4 regions of the Neobacillus phoenicis genome follow, and region 2 is predicted to be linked to each of the others. Evidence: riboswitches for the same ligand, from Rfam matches in the RefSeq annotation. Region 2 holds a riboswitch; each other region holds the start of a gene.
The links. Region 2 has a riboswitch for cyclic di-GMP ahead of AA0X95_RS23340 (DUF192 domain-containing protein). Riboswitches for the same ligand answer to the same signal wherever they lie in the genome.
Positions count from the first base shown of each region.

Region 1: it holds a riboswitch for cyclic di-GMP, as region 2 does, so the genes downstream of both, AA0X95_RS24825 (anti-repressor SinI family protein) here and AA0X95_RS23340 (DUF192 domain-containing protein) in region 2, are expected to answer to the same signal.
Region 3: it holds a riboswitch for cyclic di-GMP, as region 2 does, so the genes downstream of both, AA0X95_RS04480 (diguanylate cyclase domain-containing protein) here and AA0X95_RS23340 (DUF192 domain-containing protein) in region 2, are expected to answer to the same signal.
Region 4: it holds a riboswitch for cyclic di-GMP, as region 2 does, so the genes downstream of both, AA0X95_RS18365 (hypothetical protein) here and AA0X95_RS23340 (DUF192 domain-containing protein) in region 2, are expected to answer to the same signal.

Region 1 covers NZ_CP154847.1:4,851,583-4,855,795, forward strand. Annotated here, with positions in the region: gene AA0X95_RS24810 (DUF1128 domain-containing protein) at 1-23, shown strand, start outside; gene map (type I methionyl aminopeptidase) at 60-809, opposite strand; gene AA0X95_RS24820 (helix-turn-helix domain-containing protein) at 1,078-1,410, shown strand; gene AA0X95_RS24825 (anti-repressor SinI family protein) at 1,488-1,619, opposite strand; cyclic di-GMP riboswitch class I at 1,650-1,739, opposite strand; gene AA0X95_RS24830 (pseudouridine-5'-phosphate glycosidase) at 2,002-2,916, opposite strand; gene AA0X95_RS24835 (carbohydrate kinase family protein) at 2,913-3,881, opposite strand; gene AA0X95_RS24840 (hypothetical protein) at 4,145-4,213, shown strand, end outside.
Region 2 covers NZ_CP154847.1:4,552,655-4,556,867, reverse strand. Annotated here, with positions in the region: gene AA0X95_RS23365 (spore germination protein GerPE) at 1-182, opposite strand, end outside; partial or broken gene AA0X95_RS23360 (spore gernimation protein GerPD) at 185-368, opposite strand; gene gerPC (spore germination protein GerPC) at 365-979, opposite strand; gene AA0X95_RS23350 (spore germination protein GerPB) at 1,032-1,271, opposite strand; gene AA0X95_RS23345 (spore germination protein) at 1,289-1,510, opposite strand; cyclic di-GMP riboswitch class I at 1,771-1,857, shown strand; gene AA0X95_RS23340 (DUF192 domain-containing protein) at 1,986-2,327, shown strand; gene AA0X95_RS23335 (Flp family type IVb pilin) at 2,344-2,532, shown strand; gene AA0X95_RS23330 (prepilin peptidase) at 2,664-3,173, shown strand; gene AA0X95_RS23325 (TadE/TadG family type IV pilus assembly protein) at 3,170-3,553, shown strand; gene AA0X95_RS23320 (pilus assembly protein TadG-related protein) at 3,563-4,213, shown strand, end outside.
Region 3 covers NZ_CP154847.1:849,994-854,206, reverse strand. Annotated here, with positions in the region: gene AA0X95_RS04490 (helix-turn-helix domain-containing protein) at 1-289, opposite strand, end outside; gene AA0X95_RS04485 (hypothetical protein) at 455-589, shown strand; gene AA0X95_RS04480 (diguanylate cyclase domain-containing protein) at 645-1,583, opposite strand; cyclic di-GMP riboswitch class I at 1,687-1,771, opposite strand; gene AA0X95_RS04475 (helix-turn-helix domain-containing protein) at 2,081-2,647, shown strand; gene AA0X95_RS04470 (IS256 family transposase) at 3,611-4,213, opposite strand, start outside.
Region 4 covers NZ_CP154847.1:3,546,905-3,551,117, reverse strand. Annotated here, with positions in the region: gene AA0X95_RS18385 (flagellar brake protein) at 1-11, shown strand, start outside; gene AA0X95_RS18380 (hypothetical protein) at 339-1,220, shown strand; gene fliS (flagellar export chaperone FliS) at 1,343-1,723, shown strand; gene AA0X95_RS18370 (flagellar protein FliT) at 1,738-2,085, shown strand; cyclic di-GMP riboswitch class I at 2,285-2,370, shown strand; gene AA0X95_RS18365 (hypothetical protein) at 2,518-2,832, shown strand; gene AA0X95_RS18360 (glucosaminidase domain-containing protein) at 2,981-3,649, shown strand; gene flgB (flagellar basal body rod protein FlgB) at 3,805-4,197, shown strand; gene flgC (flagellar basal body rod protein FlgC) at 4,203-4,213, shown strand, end outside.

The DNA of each region.
Region 1 (4,213 bases), 300 kb from region 2:
GTAGTCTGAGAAAAAACAAATAAATAAAATGAGGTTGACTCCAAGGAGTCAACCTCATTTTATTTTTGCTCTGTTAAGATAATAGGGCCATCCTTAGTAACGGCAAGTGTATGCTCATATTGTGCTGAATATTTTCCGTCTACAGTTCTTGCGGTCCAGCCATTCGTATCCATCTTCGTTTGATATTGACCGATATTCACCATTGGCTCAATCGTAAAGACCATTCCTTCTTTAATCCTGGCCCCTTTTCCTGGCAGCCCGTAATGAGGAACATCCGGTTTCTCATGAATCACAGCCCCAATGCCATGTCCAATAAAGTCCCTAACAACCGATAATCCTTCACTTTCCACATAGGTTTGAATCGCATGCCCAATATCACCGATTCGATTGCCGACAACGGCCTGCTCAATTCCTTTATATAGTGCTTCCTTTGTCACTTTTAATAAATGCTCTGTTTCCTTAGAGACATTTCCTACTGCATAAGACCACGCAGAGTCCGCTAAGGCACCATTATAATTTACGACCATATCGATGGTAACAATATCTCCTTCTTTTAATGGCTCTTTTCTTGGAAAGCCATGGCATATTTCATCATTGATACTTGCACATGTTGCATATTCATAGCCTTTGTATCCTTTTTGCTCTGGGGTTGCCTTGTGTTCGGTTAAGAATTTATTGACAAACTGGTCAATTTCCCAAGTAGTTACTCCTGGCTTAATTAATTTAGCAATTTCCTTATGACAGGCCGCAAGGATTTCTCCAGCCTTTTTCATCGCTTTAATTTCACGTGGTGATTTCAGGACAATCATTCTTTTCCCTGCCTTTTTGATTATTTTTATGTATAGTAAGCTTTACAGTAAGTAAAAGAAGTTTAAGATACATTCTCATTTGGAAACACTATTAATATTAACTCGAATCCGTCATTTTTTCAAAAGAACTTCTTACCCGTGGGTTTTTCAAGATGACCATTTTATAATATTCACTATTTTGTCATATTCCTTCGTTCTTAATATGGTACTTTTTCATTCTTTTTGATAGAATTAACGTATAAATATGTTTAATAGGTGTGTGAATGGAATGATTGGTGATCGCGTAAAAAAATTTCGCTTAGAAAAGAAGATGTCTCTTTCAGAACTTGCAGAGCAAGCTGGGGTCGCTAAGTCTTATTTAAGCTCTCTGGAGAGAAACCTGCAAAAAAATCCATCTATACAATTTCTCGAAAAAATTGCTGCCGTTTTAAATCTACCCGTCGAACATTTAATTCATGAACAAATTAACAAGGATGATTTAGACAGTGAATGGATGAACTTAGTTAAAGAAGCTATGGGTTCTGGGGTTTCAAAAGAGCAATTTCGTGACTTTCTAGAATTTAATAAGTGGAGAATAAATCAAAATAATAGTAATGATTAATTTTATTCTATAAAGAAGAAAAGCATTCTACAAAAGAAACCTCTTTTAGTAGAATGCTTTTTTAAATATGTAACAAGTTAGTTCTTTTGAACTTCTTGGTGGAGGAAATCACGAACATCTGTAATAGATAAGCCAAGTTCTTTTGCTTCTAAAATTAGCGCCATCCATTCCTGATCAATTACATCCACGTCTCTCTCTGCAATAATCATTTTTTCTCCCCCTAAAATACACATAGTATTCCAGGTAACCCGGCCATCATAGCAAGAAAGGCCTGCCTTAGATCCTCGGCTTTGCGTCCCTACTTTTCAACAGGTTTGCCTTTTTCTGTTTATTCTACAACTTAAGTATTGCATTCTTCCATTTTTATATTATTTATCTAGGTATAAATACTTAATACTAAATGATATGTTCATTATATCTAGTCCTTTTATATTAGGTTGTTGTTTTTTGTCTTTTTTTTATAATTTTCAAACTACTTTTATACACAAATTATCCTATTTTTCTACAAAAACTCCCTTTTCCCTCCACTTTCAGTAAAAGAAATTAAAAAAAGAAGGATATTAGGTCAAATCCTCCCTTTAAAATAGTATATTATTTGCCGCCTTTTACTGCTGCAATACGAGCACCTATTTTGGCATTATGTTTTACCAGTGCAATATTTGCTTCTAAACTTGACCCTGCTGTTAGCTCTTTTACCCTGCTTAAGAGGAAAGGTGTGACCTCTTTACCATGAATCCCTTTACTTTTTGCCTCGTTTAAAGCAATCTCTATAACATTATTAATTAAAGCTTCATCCATTGCATAGGGTTCTGGAATGGGGTTGGCAATGACGATTCCACCTTCTAAACCTAAATCCCATTTAGTCTTCATTAATGCTGAGGCTTCCTCTGGTGAATCCACTCGGAAATTTACTTTATAAGGGCTTGTTCTCGTATAAAAAGCTGGCAGAATCTCTGTTTGATAACCAACGACGGGCACTCCGTTGGTTTCTAAATACTCCAATGTTAAGCCTAAATCAAGAATTGATTTTGCTCCAGCACAAACGACTGCTACATTTGTTTTTGCTAATTCCTGCAAGTCGGCGGAAATATCCATTGTTACTTCTGCGCCGCGGTGAACACCGCCAATACCACCTGTCACAAACACGTTAATTCCACCCATTTGTGCACAAATCATGGTCGCTGCAACCGTTGTGGCCCCGTGTTTTTGTGTTGCGATTATGTAGGGAAGATCCCGCCTGCTAGCTTTCATGATCTCCTTACTAGTGCCTAAGAATTCTAATTCCTCATCAGATAAACCGATTTTGATTTTCCCATTAATGATGGCAATAGTTGCTGGTACAGCGCCATTCTGCCTGATAATTTCTTCTACTTCTCTTGCAGTCTCTATATTCTGAGGGTACGGCATTCCATGTGAAATAATCGTCGATTCAAGTGCAACAATTGGCTTCCCTTCTCTTTTTGCTTCAAGTACTTCCTCTGAAAAGGACAGGTATGCTTGGTTCATCGTTTGGTGACCCCTTTACTAAAGTATTTCTGGTAGGTTTCAAGTAAGGATTGCTGGTTTAATTCGGGATTTACCGTTTCATTTGAATGAATGGTTATCAATGAGCATGAAAGACCAATTTTACAAGAATCTTCGGTACTCAAACCCTTAAGATATCCAAATATAATTCCGGCAATGAGAGAATCGCCTGCCCCAGTTACATCCACAATAGGAACAGTTGGAGGTATTAACGCTCCCGCTTCGCCATCCTTTGTATAATAAATTAATCCCTTCTCACCTCGGGTAATAACTACTTTCTCCACACCTTTTTTCATAATGACTTCAGCTGCTTGGTAGAAGTCTCCTTCTGATCTTATTTCTAGGTTGGATAACGCCTCTGCTTCTTTATGGTTGGCTACAAGCCAGGTTACACCTTCAAGGGATGCTGGGAGCTTTTCTGTTTTAGGAGCGGAAACTGTAGCAATACAAATAGGTTTGTTGAAGTTTTTACAGTCAGTAATTACTTGTTGAATGATGTTTTTTGGAAAGTTTGTATCTAATAAAATCATTTTTGACTGTTCTATATGCATCCATATCTCTTCAAAAATGGTATCTTTCACTTCATCATAAATAGCCATATCGGCTAGTGCGATTTCCATTTCACCTAATGGATCAAGTACGGCAGTATAAGTGCCAGTAGATTTTCCTTGTATGATTTGTGTAGGGCATACTTCTACAAAATGTTTAGTGTTTTCTAGGAGCCATTCCCCTTCAGGATCTGAGCCAACATATGCAAACAGAGATGCTTTTAGACCTATTCGGCCTGAGTTTTCTGCAATATTTCTTGCGACTCCTCCCCGTGACATGGAGCTTATGGCTGGGTTTGATGTTCCATACTTCAACTGTTTAATCGCCTGAATTTTACGGTCTACATTCGCTCCACCAATACAGAGAATATCAAAAATGATTGCTTCCTCTTTGTTCATTGTTAGCATCCACTCCTTAAGATCCTTTGTTAAGCAAGTCAAAATTTCAAAATATTCCCTACTCATATAACTATTACGATACGTATCTTGAAAATCCTGTTATAAAAATAGAAAAACATTTTGCTATTTGAATACACTGCTTAGCAACAAGGATTTATGTTAATAAAATTTGTCTAAAATGTGACAGATAACATATAATATAAACAACATATAAATATACTAAATATTATTAATATTCAAAATAAAGGTCGGTGTTTAATGCTATGACTGTGATTCATGTTTTAAATTACTCGATTCCGATTGCGTTTATGGTGTTTGCTGGTTTTCTACTC
Region 2 (4,213 bases):
TCGGAAAAGACAGGATAGGAAATAAGATCCCCTTCATTCCCATAAAACTGTTCTGCTTCCCTTTGTACAGCGAGTGCTTTAGAAAATCCATTAATAATACAGGAATCTCCTAGCTGGAGGATAGAAGCAAACGAAACGATGTCTATATTGATTGCATCTACACATGATGTTCTTGTAAGCATGATCAAGTCACGTCCGATTGCAGCGGTACAAAAGGTCCAATGATTAAAGATTCAGGTGGGGTATCAAAAGTCGAGGCTAATTGAATCGATTCCGTATCGCCTACCAAGACTAATGATGAGCTGGCAACCCCAATAATTTTTATATTTTGGACGTTAAGCTTCTCGATTATAGACTTCAAAGTTCATTCTGCTTTCATCCCTTTCACGTGTTCTGGCAGGTTCTTGAAGAAAATAGCCACACCATTTTTTATCTCCTGCTTAATCGATTCGATAATTATGTCATCTATATTTTCATTCTCCGCTGAACGGTTATTTTGTAAATTCATTTTTAAATGTTGTTCGACTCTGTTAGGTAACTGTTTAGTAATATCCTGCTTGATAAAGGATAAGTAGGCGTCATTTGGTGGGACCTCTAATTCTCTTTGGGTGTATTCAACTATTGAAGGTAAATCTGTTTCAAGATATCGGTAAATGGCTTCTTCAATTTTCATAGATCTCTGCATTTGATCTTTTGGTGGTGGAGGAACGTTTAATGATTGATTTTGTACCGCAAAGTCTTCAATTTCAGACAAATCGGAAGGATTAAGGCCGATGTTTAAGGTTCCTTCAAGAGTTTCTACCTTCAATTGATCAAATTTATATTCAATTTTATCGACTCGAATAGGCTGCTTCTCCTTTATTTGCTTCATTTCTTCTTGCATTTTTTGAACGGTAGCCTCCAAGGTAACGATCCTCTTTTCCTGTGCTTGAATATACATTTGCAGCCATTGAAGATATTGAGAATAATCCTGATACATGATATCACCTCACAATAGATAGTCTCGAAGAACCCAAAAGAAACGGAAAGGATTATTTGTCTGTGTTTTCATGTTTTCTAACAGCTGCCTGTAATGGAACGGCTGGTGTACCTACTAAACTTCCTATAGCTTTTATTGGCTTAGGTGCTGGAGCTGTAAATCCACCGGTATTATATAGATATGCTGAAGGTTTTATCATTCCAGCACTTCCAATTTGCATAACAGATGAATTGGAAATACTTCCAATTCTTATAAAACTAATTTGAATTGACTGCTGAATATAGTAATTCATTTTAGACCACCCATTTATTATGCGTTGAGGGTAATTGGTTGATCGATTCCATCTTGGTCTGATGTATTTGTAGAACTCATGTTGTTGTTTAGACGTAAACTCTCCCCTGTATTAAAGGAACCAGCTCCAGAGAAAGTTTTGGCAGTAGAAAATGGCATAATTTTATACACATCACCAATATGGAAAACTGAACTGCTTCCAAGGGTAATAACCTGTGCAACTCCAACGATGGCTGGCATGATCAACATCCTTTTTATTGGTATCTATAAATTATATGTATGGGCGATTGTATGGTGAATGATTCGCCTAAATAAATTGGCAAGGGAGGTAAATTGAGGATTATATACGAATTTTATGTCGATTTTATAAGGGTATAAGTCGAAAATAGGTATAATTACCTAGTGTTTTCGACTAAAAATAGTATTTTAGTAGGATGCTCTCTGAGGGAAAAAAGTTCTATTATGTGATTAAGAGATCAGTCGGACAAACAAACACTGATTCTCGATAAAGGCAAAACTGATGAAAATCAGTGACGCAAAGCTAAAGGGGCTAAGGTGCTTTTGCACTACGCCAGCCAGTTACCGAAAGAACAGGGTGTTTCATATTAGTACTACTATTTACTCATAGGTTTCCTATGTCTATTTAGTCAGTCTATTTTACTAACCCCCCTTTCGGTAAAGGCGGGGTTATTTCTTTTATTCGGAGGTGAAATACGTGAAAGTCGTGAATCTGTCAAACGGAGCGGAACTGGCAAACAATCTATCAACAGCTGATACCTTTTTTAAAAGATTAAAAGGGCTGATGTTTTCGAAAAGTTTACCAGCAGGACACGGCTTGTTAATTCGACCCTGCCAATCCATTCACACATTCTTCATGAATTATTCCATCGATGTCCTTTACTTAAGTGAAGATTTTGAAATTGTAGGCCTGGACGAAACGGTAAAGCCTGCAACAGTAGGAAAGTATCACAAAAGAGCAAAGTCAGTATTAGAATTGCCAGCAGGCATGATTCAAAAAACAGAAACAAAAATTGGAAACTATTTAACTATAAATTGAAAAGGGGTTTTTACAAATGATGAAAAAAATGAAAGCTTTATTTACTGAAGAACAAGGACAAGGTATGACTGAGTATGGGTTAGTTTTAGGACTAATTGCGGTTGGCGCTGTAGCAGTACTATTAATAATGAAAGATCAAGTTGTTAAGTTATTTACGGATGCTAAGGACGCTTTAATTGAGGCTGGTGCAGGCGGAGAAGGTTGATTAATAGTTAATAATCTAGAAACTGAATTTCTAATACAGCCTTGCGTGCGAAACAAACGTGAGGCTGTTTTTCTTTAAACATAAATTAAGCGCTGTACTTTAACTTCTATAAGGAAAGGAGAGGAGTTTATGTGTGGAGTACCTATTTATTAATTATTCTCTTAATCATATGTGTAATTACCGACTTAAAGGAACGAAAAATATATAATAAGGTCTTATTTCCCTTTTTGATAATAGCATGGATTGTTCACGCCATTACCGGTGGGTGGCATGGCTTAGCAGAGGCGCTCCTTGGTACGGTAGTTGGTTTGTGGATTTTATTAATCCCTTATCTCCTTGGAGGAATGGGGGCGGGAGATGTAAAACTCCTTGCAGTAATTGGCGGTTTAAAAGGTATCAGTTTTGTATTAATGGCATCAATATACATGGCATTGGCAGGAGGGATTATGGCCATCCTATTTATTTTTTATCGTAAAGGATTTTTAAAGAAAATATTGTACCTAATGCATGGTCTGCGGCATGGGATGAGACTTTCCTTACTCGAGGAGAATGATTCGGTCAAAACCACTCTTCCTTACGGGGTAGCCATCGCTGCAGGGGCCATCTTTCAAGCTTACTTTCCTGGAGTCATTTCTTTATGAAAAAGGATGAGCGTGGCCAATCTTTGGTGGAAACAGCGCTAATTATTCCTATTTTTCTATTGATTCTGGTAGGAATCTTAGATTTCGGTAGAGTGATTTATTCCTATGCGCACTTGCAAATGGCTGCGCAGGAAACGGTTAGGCTAGGTGGTCTAGGTAAGAAGGATGCTGATATTTCAACTTTCGCCCACCAATACGTGCATTTAGGGGACCAGACAAAATTACAGGTGAATATTACTCCAGCGGATACAGTCAGGCGTTCGGGAGACTATGTAACAGTAAAGCTAACGTATCCGATGAACTTTTTGACACCTTTGATTTCTAAGTTCTTCCCCTCTAATTTTGCCATCGAAACAAGTTCAACGATTCGCGTAGAGTGAGGGATAAAAATGCGAAAATTTTTTATTAGATTCCTAAAGGATGAAAAAGGGAATGTCCTCATCCTGGGTGCAATTTCGCTAATGACAATTCTATCCATGGCAGGTCTGGCGATAGATGGAAGCCTAATGTATATGGAAAAAGCGAAGTTACAAAAGGTTGCAAATGCAGCCGTTCTTTCAGGTGCACAGGAGCTGCCGAATACGGAACAAAAGGTCACTAGTACAGTTCAATACATTTTAGACTCTCATAAATCTTCTAGTACGTTATCAAATCTAGATATTAACATGGGGAGTAAAGTTACCATACACTTAACGAAAACAGTAAACCTAACGTTTATGAAAATATTTGGTCTTGATAAAACAGACGTTACAGCCAGAGCTACGGCAGGTTTGGGAGCAATTGGAAAAGCAGTAGGTGCCGCTCCATTAGGGATCGACGAGAGTGTGATTCTGGAATATAACAAAACTTACCAATTGAAAGTTGATTCTTCAGGAGTTTCATCAGGGAATTTTGGCATCTTGGCACTTAGTGGACCAGGAGCAAAAACCTATGAACAAAATTTGCGGTACGGCTACCAAGAGGAACTAAAGATTGGCGATATTATTGATACGCAAACAGGGAATATTGCTGGTAAAACAAGAGATGTAATTCAAGAACGA
Region 3 (4,213 bases), 1.7 Mb from region 2:
CGACCTCGGAATAGTTTCTATCTCTTATTGCTTTCCGAATTTGATATTTTACTTCGTTTACATAATCAATTCTCGGAGTATACGCTAAATCATAAAAATAATTAACGTCTACGCCCAGCTTCTCTGCTATTTCGTAAAGTGTAGTAGAAAGTGGAATGACTTCTCCTTTTTCTATTCTACTAATTTGTGCCTGGGTCCCAATTCCTTCTGCTAGCTGTTTTTGTGTAATTTGGGCATATTTCCTTAAATATTTAATATTACTTCCTATTATTTGCGCCTTCTCATACATTTGACTACCCCCAAAAAATACAACTATAGTTATATTCCAAACCAAATAATGGCATAATTTATAGCGTTCCCCCGATTCAACCATACTTTTCTCCCATTATTGAAAATTTTTATAGTCTTAAAATATAGTATGATTGCCTTATCATCATATAGGGGGTAAGAAAAAATGAAACGATTAACTTTTATTTTAATAGCAACTCTACTAGTAATGCTAAATATCGACGGGAATGATTTATTCACTACCATTACAAATGATATACTAACTACTCTTCCAAATCATGATTTACCCAATCAACATTAACTGTTAAATAAGTCTTGAACTTCTAATTTGTCTAATTGGTAAATTAGAAGTTCATCTATTTCATCAAAAGAGTTTTTCTGCTCCTTTTATCTTTATACATATTTTTATCTGCCTGGGAAAATAATCCTTCCATTTGTCCTACTGAACCGGAAGCATAGCTATATCCGATCGACATTTTAATCGTAACGACTAACGAATTAGCATTATACTTTTCTATATCCTTATGAATTTCAGATACCAAATGTTGGACTAGATTTTCCGACTGATTAGTTACCATTATAATAAACTCGTCCCCACCAATTCGTGCCACCGATATCGCATCCGATGAGTATTGATTGATAAGTGCTGCAACCCCTTTGATTAATTCATCTCCAGCTTTATGTCCAAAATGATCATTCACATATTTAAGACCATCTACATCACACACAACTAATGCAACAGGGACATTTATTTTTCTATTGAGCTCTTCAAATTTCATTTCAAAATATTCCCTATTATAAATACCTGTTAAGGGATCGTGGTGGATTCGATATTCTAATTCCTGTTGGAGTTTTACTTTTTCGTCAATATTCCTCATAATTCCTTGTATGACAACTAATTGCCCATTTTCATAAATAGGTGTGGCGTATTCCTCAAACCACCTATAGTTTCCATCATTGTCTCTCCAACGCTGAATGAGGATTTCAGAATAATCCATTTCTCCGCTTACTTTATGAACTAGTGTTTCATAATCATCAGGATGGACCCTTTCAAAGGGTGCGTAAGGGTTTAAGTCAGCTTCTTCTATAACTCCTTTGCCCAAAAACGTTTCGATGGAAGGACTTATATATTTAAATTTCATCGTCAATACTTCATAGTAATAAACAACATCTTTTGAACTTTCTATTAATTGGAAGATGGTTTGATATTTTCTTTTCCACTTTAACTTTCCGTAAAGAAATCCCACCAGAAGAACAACAACTACTACTAATAAAAGGATGACCGTTACCTTCATTTCCTTTTCTCCTATCTCTCTGATAAAAGTTTCTTTAAATTCTTGATCAAAATAAAAATGGACCAACCCAACATAGATTAGTCCATTTAACTGGAACATGCATATTGGTAACTGGCTAACATGGTCTCACGACTTTAGTCCCTATAGTTTTGCGTCTTCATCTTTCAATGAATTTGCCCTTCACAGTCTATTTAATTTTAAAATTAGTAAACATCTATCTTACTAAATTATAATTGCCAAATAAAACCAGGTCAATAGACCTAATTCAATAAGCACCGGGAACGGATCCCCAAACTCGTTGGTTCCTCCAATTTGGTAGAAATCTACCCCAAAAATACCAAAATCGCTTCTTTTTTTCACTTTGAAAGCAAAATGGTCCATTGGACGACAAAAATGCGCTCTAACTGGAAATAGAGCGGTTCGATACTTCTCTCAAAACCCGATATTCTAGGAACTGCCAACAGGCATCCACTCTATCGACGAAAGGTTGTTACGGGATGAAGAATCTAAAATCAGGCTCTATGGATCGTTATGAACACTATTCACAGTTTGGGAGTGTAAAGGAATTTAATTATCATATTGAAATGTGGCTCTTAGAAACGAAACCGACTTTTTCTAAAGGAGAACTCATCGGATTGAAACGGCTGATCCGTTTTTCAGCGAAAATACCGGGCGTCTCTCATGCGAAAATTGGAGCCATCTTAAAAGCGATCCATGAGGAATACCACGATCATGGGATTTCCCGCTCTACATTTAAACGCATGATTCAAAAAGCCATTCAATTGAAATCTATTTATCGCGTATATTCAAATTTACTTAAAGAGGGGAGCAACAAAATGAAAAAAAGAGGAAAATATATAGGAAAATTACTAAAAAGGCTTCGGGAGGCAAAGGACATAACACGGCAAGACCTGGCATTTAATTGTGCGCTCGGCGTGTCATATATGAGTAAACTAGAACGAAACATTCAAGAACCAAGTCTTGGAACCATCTTCATTATCGCCTCAAAGCTAGGAATCAAAGCATCTGAATTTATCGAAGCACTTGAGGACTCGGAAGAATAAACGTTTGGTTAGTAGTAGGTAAAGCCCTGCTAGCCTTGATTTCTTGCAGTAGAAGCCTCCAAAAGATTATCGATCATTCGGGCGGCGGGCACTTTAATCCATTGGCTGTGTTATCATTCATCGTTGATTTTCGTGTAGGTAGGAGAATTCATAAGCGGAGAATTTCACGCTATTGTATATAGAGGAAGCTTGAGAGGCAGAAATAAGCGGAGAAATTCCCACTATTGTATAAAAAGTAAGCTTAAGAAGCAGAAATAAGAGGAGAAATTCCCTTTAACTGTTCTAAAATAAGACAAAATCAGTCAAGTCCAATTAATTGTGTAAAAGTGTCAACAATGGTTTCGACTAATAAAAAAATTAAGTATGGTGAATTACATTTATTTTGAGTTTACATCGAGAGGCTGGCATTATTGCCTAGAGGGGGAGGGCAAGCAAGGTGTTTTTGTTTCTCCATCAGGTAGTTCGGCTCGTAGGACCCTTCTATGCGACCGTAACCCTTCTCCATCAGGCAATTCGGGCTCATACAACCCTTCTATGCGACCGTAACCCTTCTCTATCAGGCAATTCGGGCTCATACAACCCTTCTATGCGACCGTAACCCTTCTCCATCAGGCAATTCGGGCTCATACAACCCTTCTATGCGACCGTAACCCTTCTCTATCAAGCAATTCGGGCTCTTAGAACCCTTCTATGCGACCGTAACCCTTCTCCATCAGGCAATTCGGGCTCATACAACAGTCAAGTCCATTTAATTGTGTAAAAGTGTCAACAATGATTCCGATCAATAAAAAAATTAGTAAGGTGAACTATATTATTTCGAATTTACATTGAGAGGCGGGCATGATAGCCTAGGAGGGCAAGCCAGGTGTTGTTAAACTCCTGGCTTCCTGGCGTTACATCATGCCCGCTGGAGGCTCGATGTCAATTCGAAATTAGGCTTTTCCACTCCACTTGAGTAGAGAGTTATTTTTCATTTGTTTTCTTGAGGTAAGGAACATTATTTTTGTTCCAATCTTTTTCAATATCCATTAATACGGATCCAATTATTCGGATAGCGGACAAATCATTTGTAAAAATACGTATGACTTTTTCTCTCCTCCGTACTTCTTGGTTTAAGCGCTCTAGCATATTCGTTGTGCGTAAGTGCTTATGATACTGGACCGGCTGTGAATGAAATTGGATTGCATCTTCAAAGCCATTTTCTAATGTTTCAATTACTTTTGCGAATCCCTTGGTATCTTGATACTTCTCTACAAAGCGATTTTTCAAGTCTCTTACCACACTTAAATCTGAGTTTTGAAAGAGGTCTTTTAATTCCTGACGAGCCTCAGCAGTACCTTTTTTCGGCATAGTATCCATGATATTTCTTAAAAAATGAACACTACACCTCTGCCATGAAGTTCCTAGAAATGATTCTTTAATGGAGGTAACTAAGCCACCATGAGCATCAGAAATCACCATTTTAGGGGATTGAAGACCTCTGGACTTTAGATATTCGAAGAAGGAAGTCCAGCTATCAGTGGATTCGGTGTGATTGACTTTGAGGCCAATGATCTCTCTATGACC
Region 4 (4,213 bases), 1.0 Mb from region 2:
AGGTACGATAATCAAAATAAGTTTGATAAGCTATTATTTATATAATCCTGGCCCTCTTTTTGAAAGAGGGCTTTTAAATGATTCGCATTAATGTAAAAATTATTTGCAGATAATTACAAATTTTGTATAATTAACATGTTCATGTAAATGTTAGTAATGATCTTTTTTTATTTGATTGACACCCATAAAAAATTCATAAGAGCGAATACATATAGTAAATACACCTTTTATGAAGTGCGTTTGGAAAAACAAATTATTTTGATGCTTTTTGTCTTTTAGGATAATATTGCTTTTGTACCAATACGTTCATTTCAAATAACCATGTAGGAGGTATTCTTATGAGTTTAAAATCCGCTTTATTTGAGCTAAAAGAGGCACTAGTCGATCGGGAAATAGGACAATCAGAAGAGGCTTTCATTCATGAGTTGGAGAATAAAAACAATTTGAGTTATGGAACATTAGTTTTTTATTATAACAATTTGATGATAGTAAGCATGAAGAGTAAGGAAAATGGTAGTCAAAATGACAAAGAATCAAAAAAAGTGAATCGTAAATGGACGAAAAATGAAATTGAACTCCTTTTTCATTATATTAAAGATCGACAAGATGAAGGCGCACTAAATATTACAGATATATTAGAAGAGGCTGCACACTTATTAAATCGCGGGTATCAATCAGTTAACTATAAATATTATACGTTACTAAAATCGGAGGATAAAAAACAAGAATCTAGTCAAAAGACTTACCAATTTACAACAATTAATCAAACCGATGTACCTGTGGTAGCGGTTGAGAATATGAAAGAAAGAGCCCCAGCGTCTACAGCTGTTCAATCGAAAACTTCCCAAGACAGTGACCTATTGGATATATTGTCAGGACTCATTACGAATGTCCAGCAACTGCCAGATCTGAATTTAAATGAAATGTTAAGAGGATTATATCAACTGACTAATATGGCTCTTCAAAACCAGGAAGCGGTCCAAGAAGTAGAGACGATGAAATCAACTATTAATCATGAAAAAGCAGTTCTTCAGGAAAAATTAAGACAAGAAAAGAAACGTAACGACGAATTACAACTGGAAGTCTCAAAGCTAGCGAAGGAAATTACTGCATTTAATAAGTTAGGAGATGCAGCAAAAATTCAAAATCTAAAATCCTATAATCAAAGACTTAACTACATTATTGATGGATTTGGAATCGTCCTTCAGGTAGGCAGTTAAAAAAATCAATAAAGGTAATCCATGTCATTGGATTATCTTTTTATTTTTTCTACTTAACTTTAAAAAAATGTTTCCGATAATATATTAATAACAGGAAACGAAATTAAAAGGAGAAATCTATCATGGTTTTAAATAATCCATATCAAACCTATCAAAAACAAGCTGTTACTACCTCAAAGCCAGAGGATCTAACACTCATGTTGTACCAGGGATTGGTGAAATTCATCCGTTTATCTAAGAAGTCATTAGAGAATAAAAACATGGAAGAAAGTCACGGCTATAATTTACGAGCACAAGATATTCTAAGTGAATTAATGATTACTTTAAAAAAGGGATATACTGTATCCGATCCCTTGCTTACCATGTATGATTATATGAAGTCTCGTTTAATTGAAGCAAATCTAAATAAAAATTCGGCAATACTAGAAGAAGTAGAAGGGTTTGCCTTGGAATTATCAGAAACCTGGTCTACAGCAATGAAACAAATCAAAACTAAAAGCTAAGGACTGGAAGGATAATGGAGGAATTACTGAAAGGTATTTATGAATTGACAGTAAAAATGAAACACTCTTTAAATGAAGATGATTTTGAGGAATTTGAAAAGCTAACGGATAAACGGAATTCGTTGATGAGTAAAGTTGACGAATGGAAGGTAAAGGAAAAGAATTACATCTATTCATCACAAGAACAACAATGGTTAAAGAACACACATAGTTTAGATCAACTCATAGCACCATTACTACAAAAGAAGTTAACAGAAACCCAGGTTCTTTTAAATCAACTAAAGAAGCAAAAACAGGTTTCTCAACAATATAGGCCGTTTATTACACAAACCAATGGAGTATTTTTAGATTCAAAAAGGTGATCAAGTTATTTGTTACTATATTTTAGTACGTAAAATGACAATTTATGACATAATCCATGATTTCTCAACGAAATTATCTATACTTTAGTTCTATTTACCTAGTCTATTCGACAAAAATGGGTAAATAGTCGGATATTCGATATTGTTAAAACATTCTATTATTTGATTAGAGATTCCTTTAGTTTAAAAAAGCATTGAATCTCATTCAAGGCAAAGCTGATGAAAATCAGTGGCGCAAAGCTATAGGGGCTAAGGAGAAAAATACTATGCCAGCCAGCTGCCTAAAGATAGGGTGTTTTTCCTAGGTATTAAATGTCTACATAAGTATAGGACTTCTATACTTACAAAGGTATTTTCTGTCTGTTAACCCCCCTTCGATAAGGCGGGGTTATTTTTATACTCTTTAACAACTGGTTAAAGGAGAGGAAAAAAATGTTCCTACAACAAGTAAAAGCAGACGAACAAGTCAACCGTAAGATTTTAGACTTAATGGAATTTAAAAAGAAAAAGCCCTTTTTCAAGAGACCCGTTAGAATAACGCTTGGTTATCCAATGAATTGTACTTACTATATAGTGAAGAATGTAGTTTACATGGGAAAGCAGATTCTTGCGCTCAAACAAGAAATGGAGACCAACCATATTGTTCTAGTTGAAGGCAAAATTGAAAATGGCCAACTAACATGTATTTCTATGTTATCGGAAGAGTGTTTAGGTGATGTAAGCAGAATGTTAGAAGGTGCCATCTAATTTAAAATGTTTGAAAATTCTACAAAGTGAAATCATGAAAATGAGAAATGGCTGCTTAATGGTGCGTGACCACGTATACTAAACCGTAGTCACGCATCTTTTCTGTGTTGCCAAAACTTAATAATTATTAGAAGAAAGGAGCCTACCATTGAAAATAGGTGATGATTGGTTTACAAAAACCATGCTAACAAATACATTAGTTCGTAATGAAAAATTAAATTCAAAAATGGGAAATTCTAATTCTGAATTCACTAATCTGTTTACATCTGTTTTAAGTGAGTTAATGCAAAATGAGGTTCCATCTACTATTCAGCCCACTTTCAATTCCTTAATAGAAAATATGTCCTTTAACAATGATTTTCCAAATGTAGAAATGGATCATCTGACACCAAATTCAGACGAGCCATTACGTTTTAGCTCCATTAGTGCAGAAAAAATAAATCAGGTACTTGGTGGGAAATTAAAAGGAATGGGGAATGCCTTCCTTCAAGCTGGACAAAGATATAATGTGGACCCCGCCTTATTAGTGGCTATTGCAAAGCACGAAACAGGAAATGGGACCTCAAAAGCAGCATATGTAAAGAATAATATAGCTGGAATGATGGGGAAAAACGGATTAAGATCCTATACCTCCATTGAGGAAAGTATTATGGATATGGCTCGTAATATAAGTAAAAATTATTTAGGAATGGGCCTATCAAATATAACCAAAATTGCAGCAAAATATGCTCCAGTGGGTGCGGCGAATGATCCAACGAACCTTAACAATCATTGGGTTTCTGGTGTCAGTAAATTTTTTGGGGAACTAAAAGCCTGATAATTCACAAAAAATTCTCTTACCATAATAAACTATGTAAAAATATGTAGATTAATACACCTTTTATATAGTATATTGATGAATGGACATATTGAATTTGTTGATAAATATCGAAATATGTCAAAGTTTTAAAGATGGAAAGGAGGGGGACTATTTTGAACAATATTAGCCTCCTGCAAAAAGCGCTAGACGCTTCCAGTTTACGACAACAAGTAATTTCAAATAACATTTCAAATTCAGAAACACCAGGTTATAAATCAAAACAAGTAGTGTTTGAGGATATCTTAAAAAAACACTTAACCAATCAAACAAACTTTTCTGGAAACCGAACGGACTCTCGGCATATGGTCATAGGGACTCCATCTTTGATCCCTTCAGCAAACATAGTGGAGAATACAGGTTCAATTATGCAAAATAACGGTAACAACGTAGATATCGATGAGGAAATGACCCGTATGGGAAAAAACTCACTTTGGTACTATACTCTTACAGAGCAAGTAAATAGTGAGTTTCAACAATTATCCATTGCGATTAAAGGAAGGAGTTAGGGAATATGTTTGATTC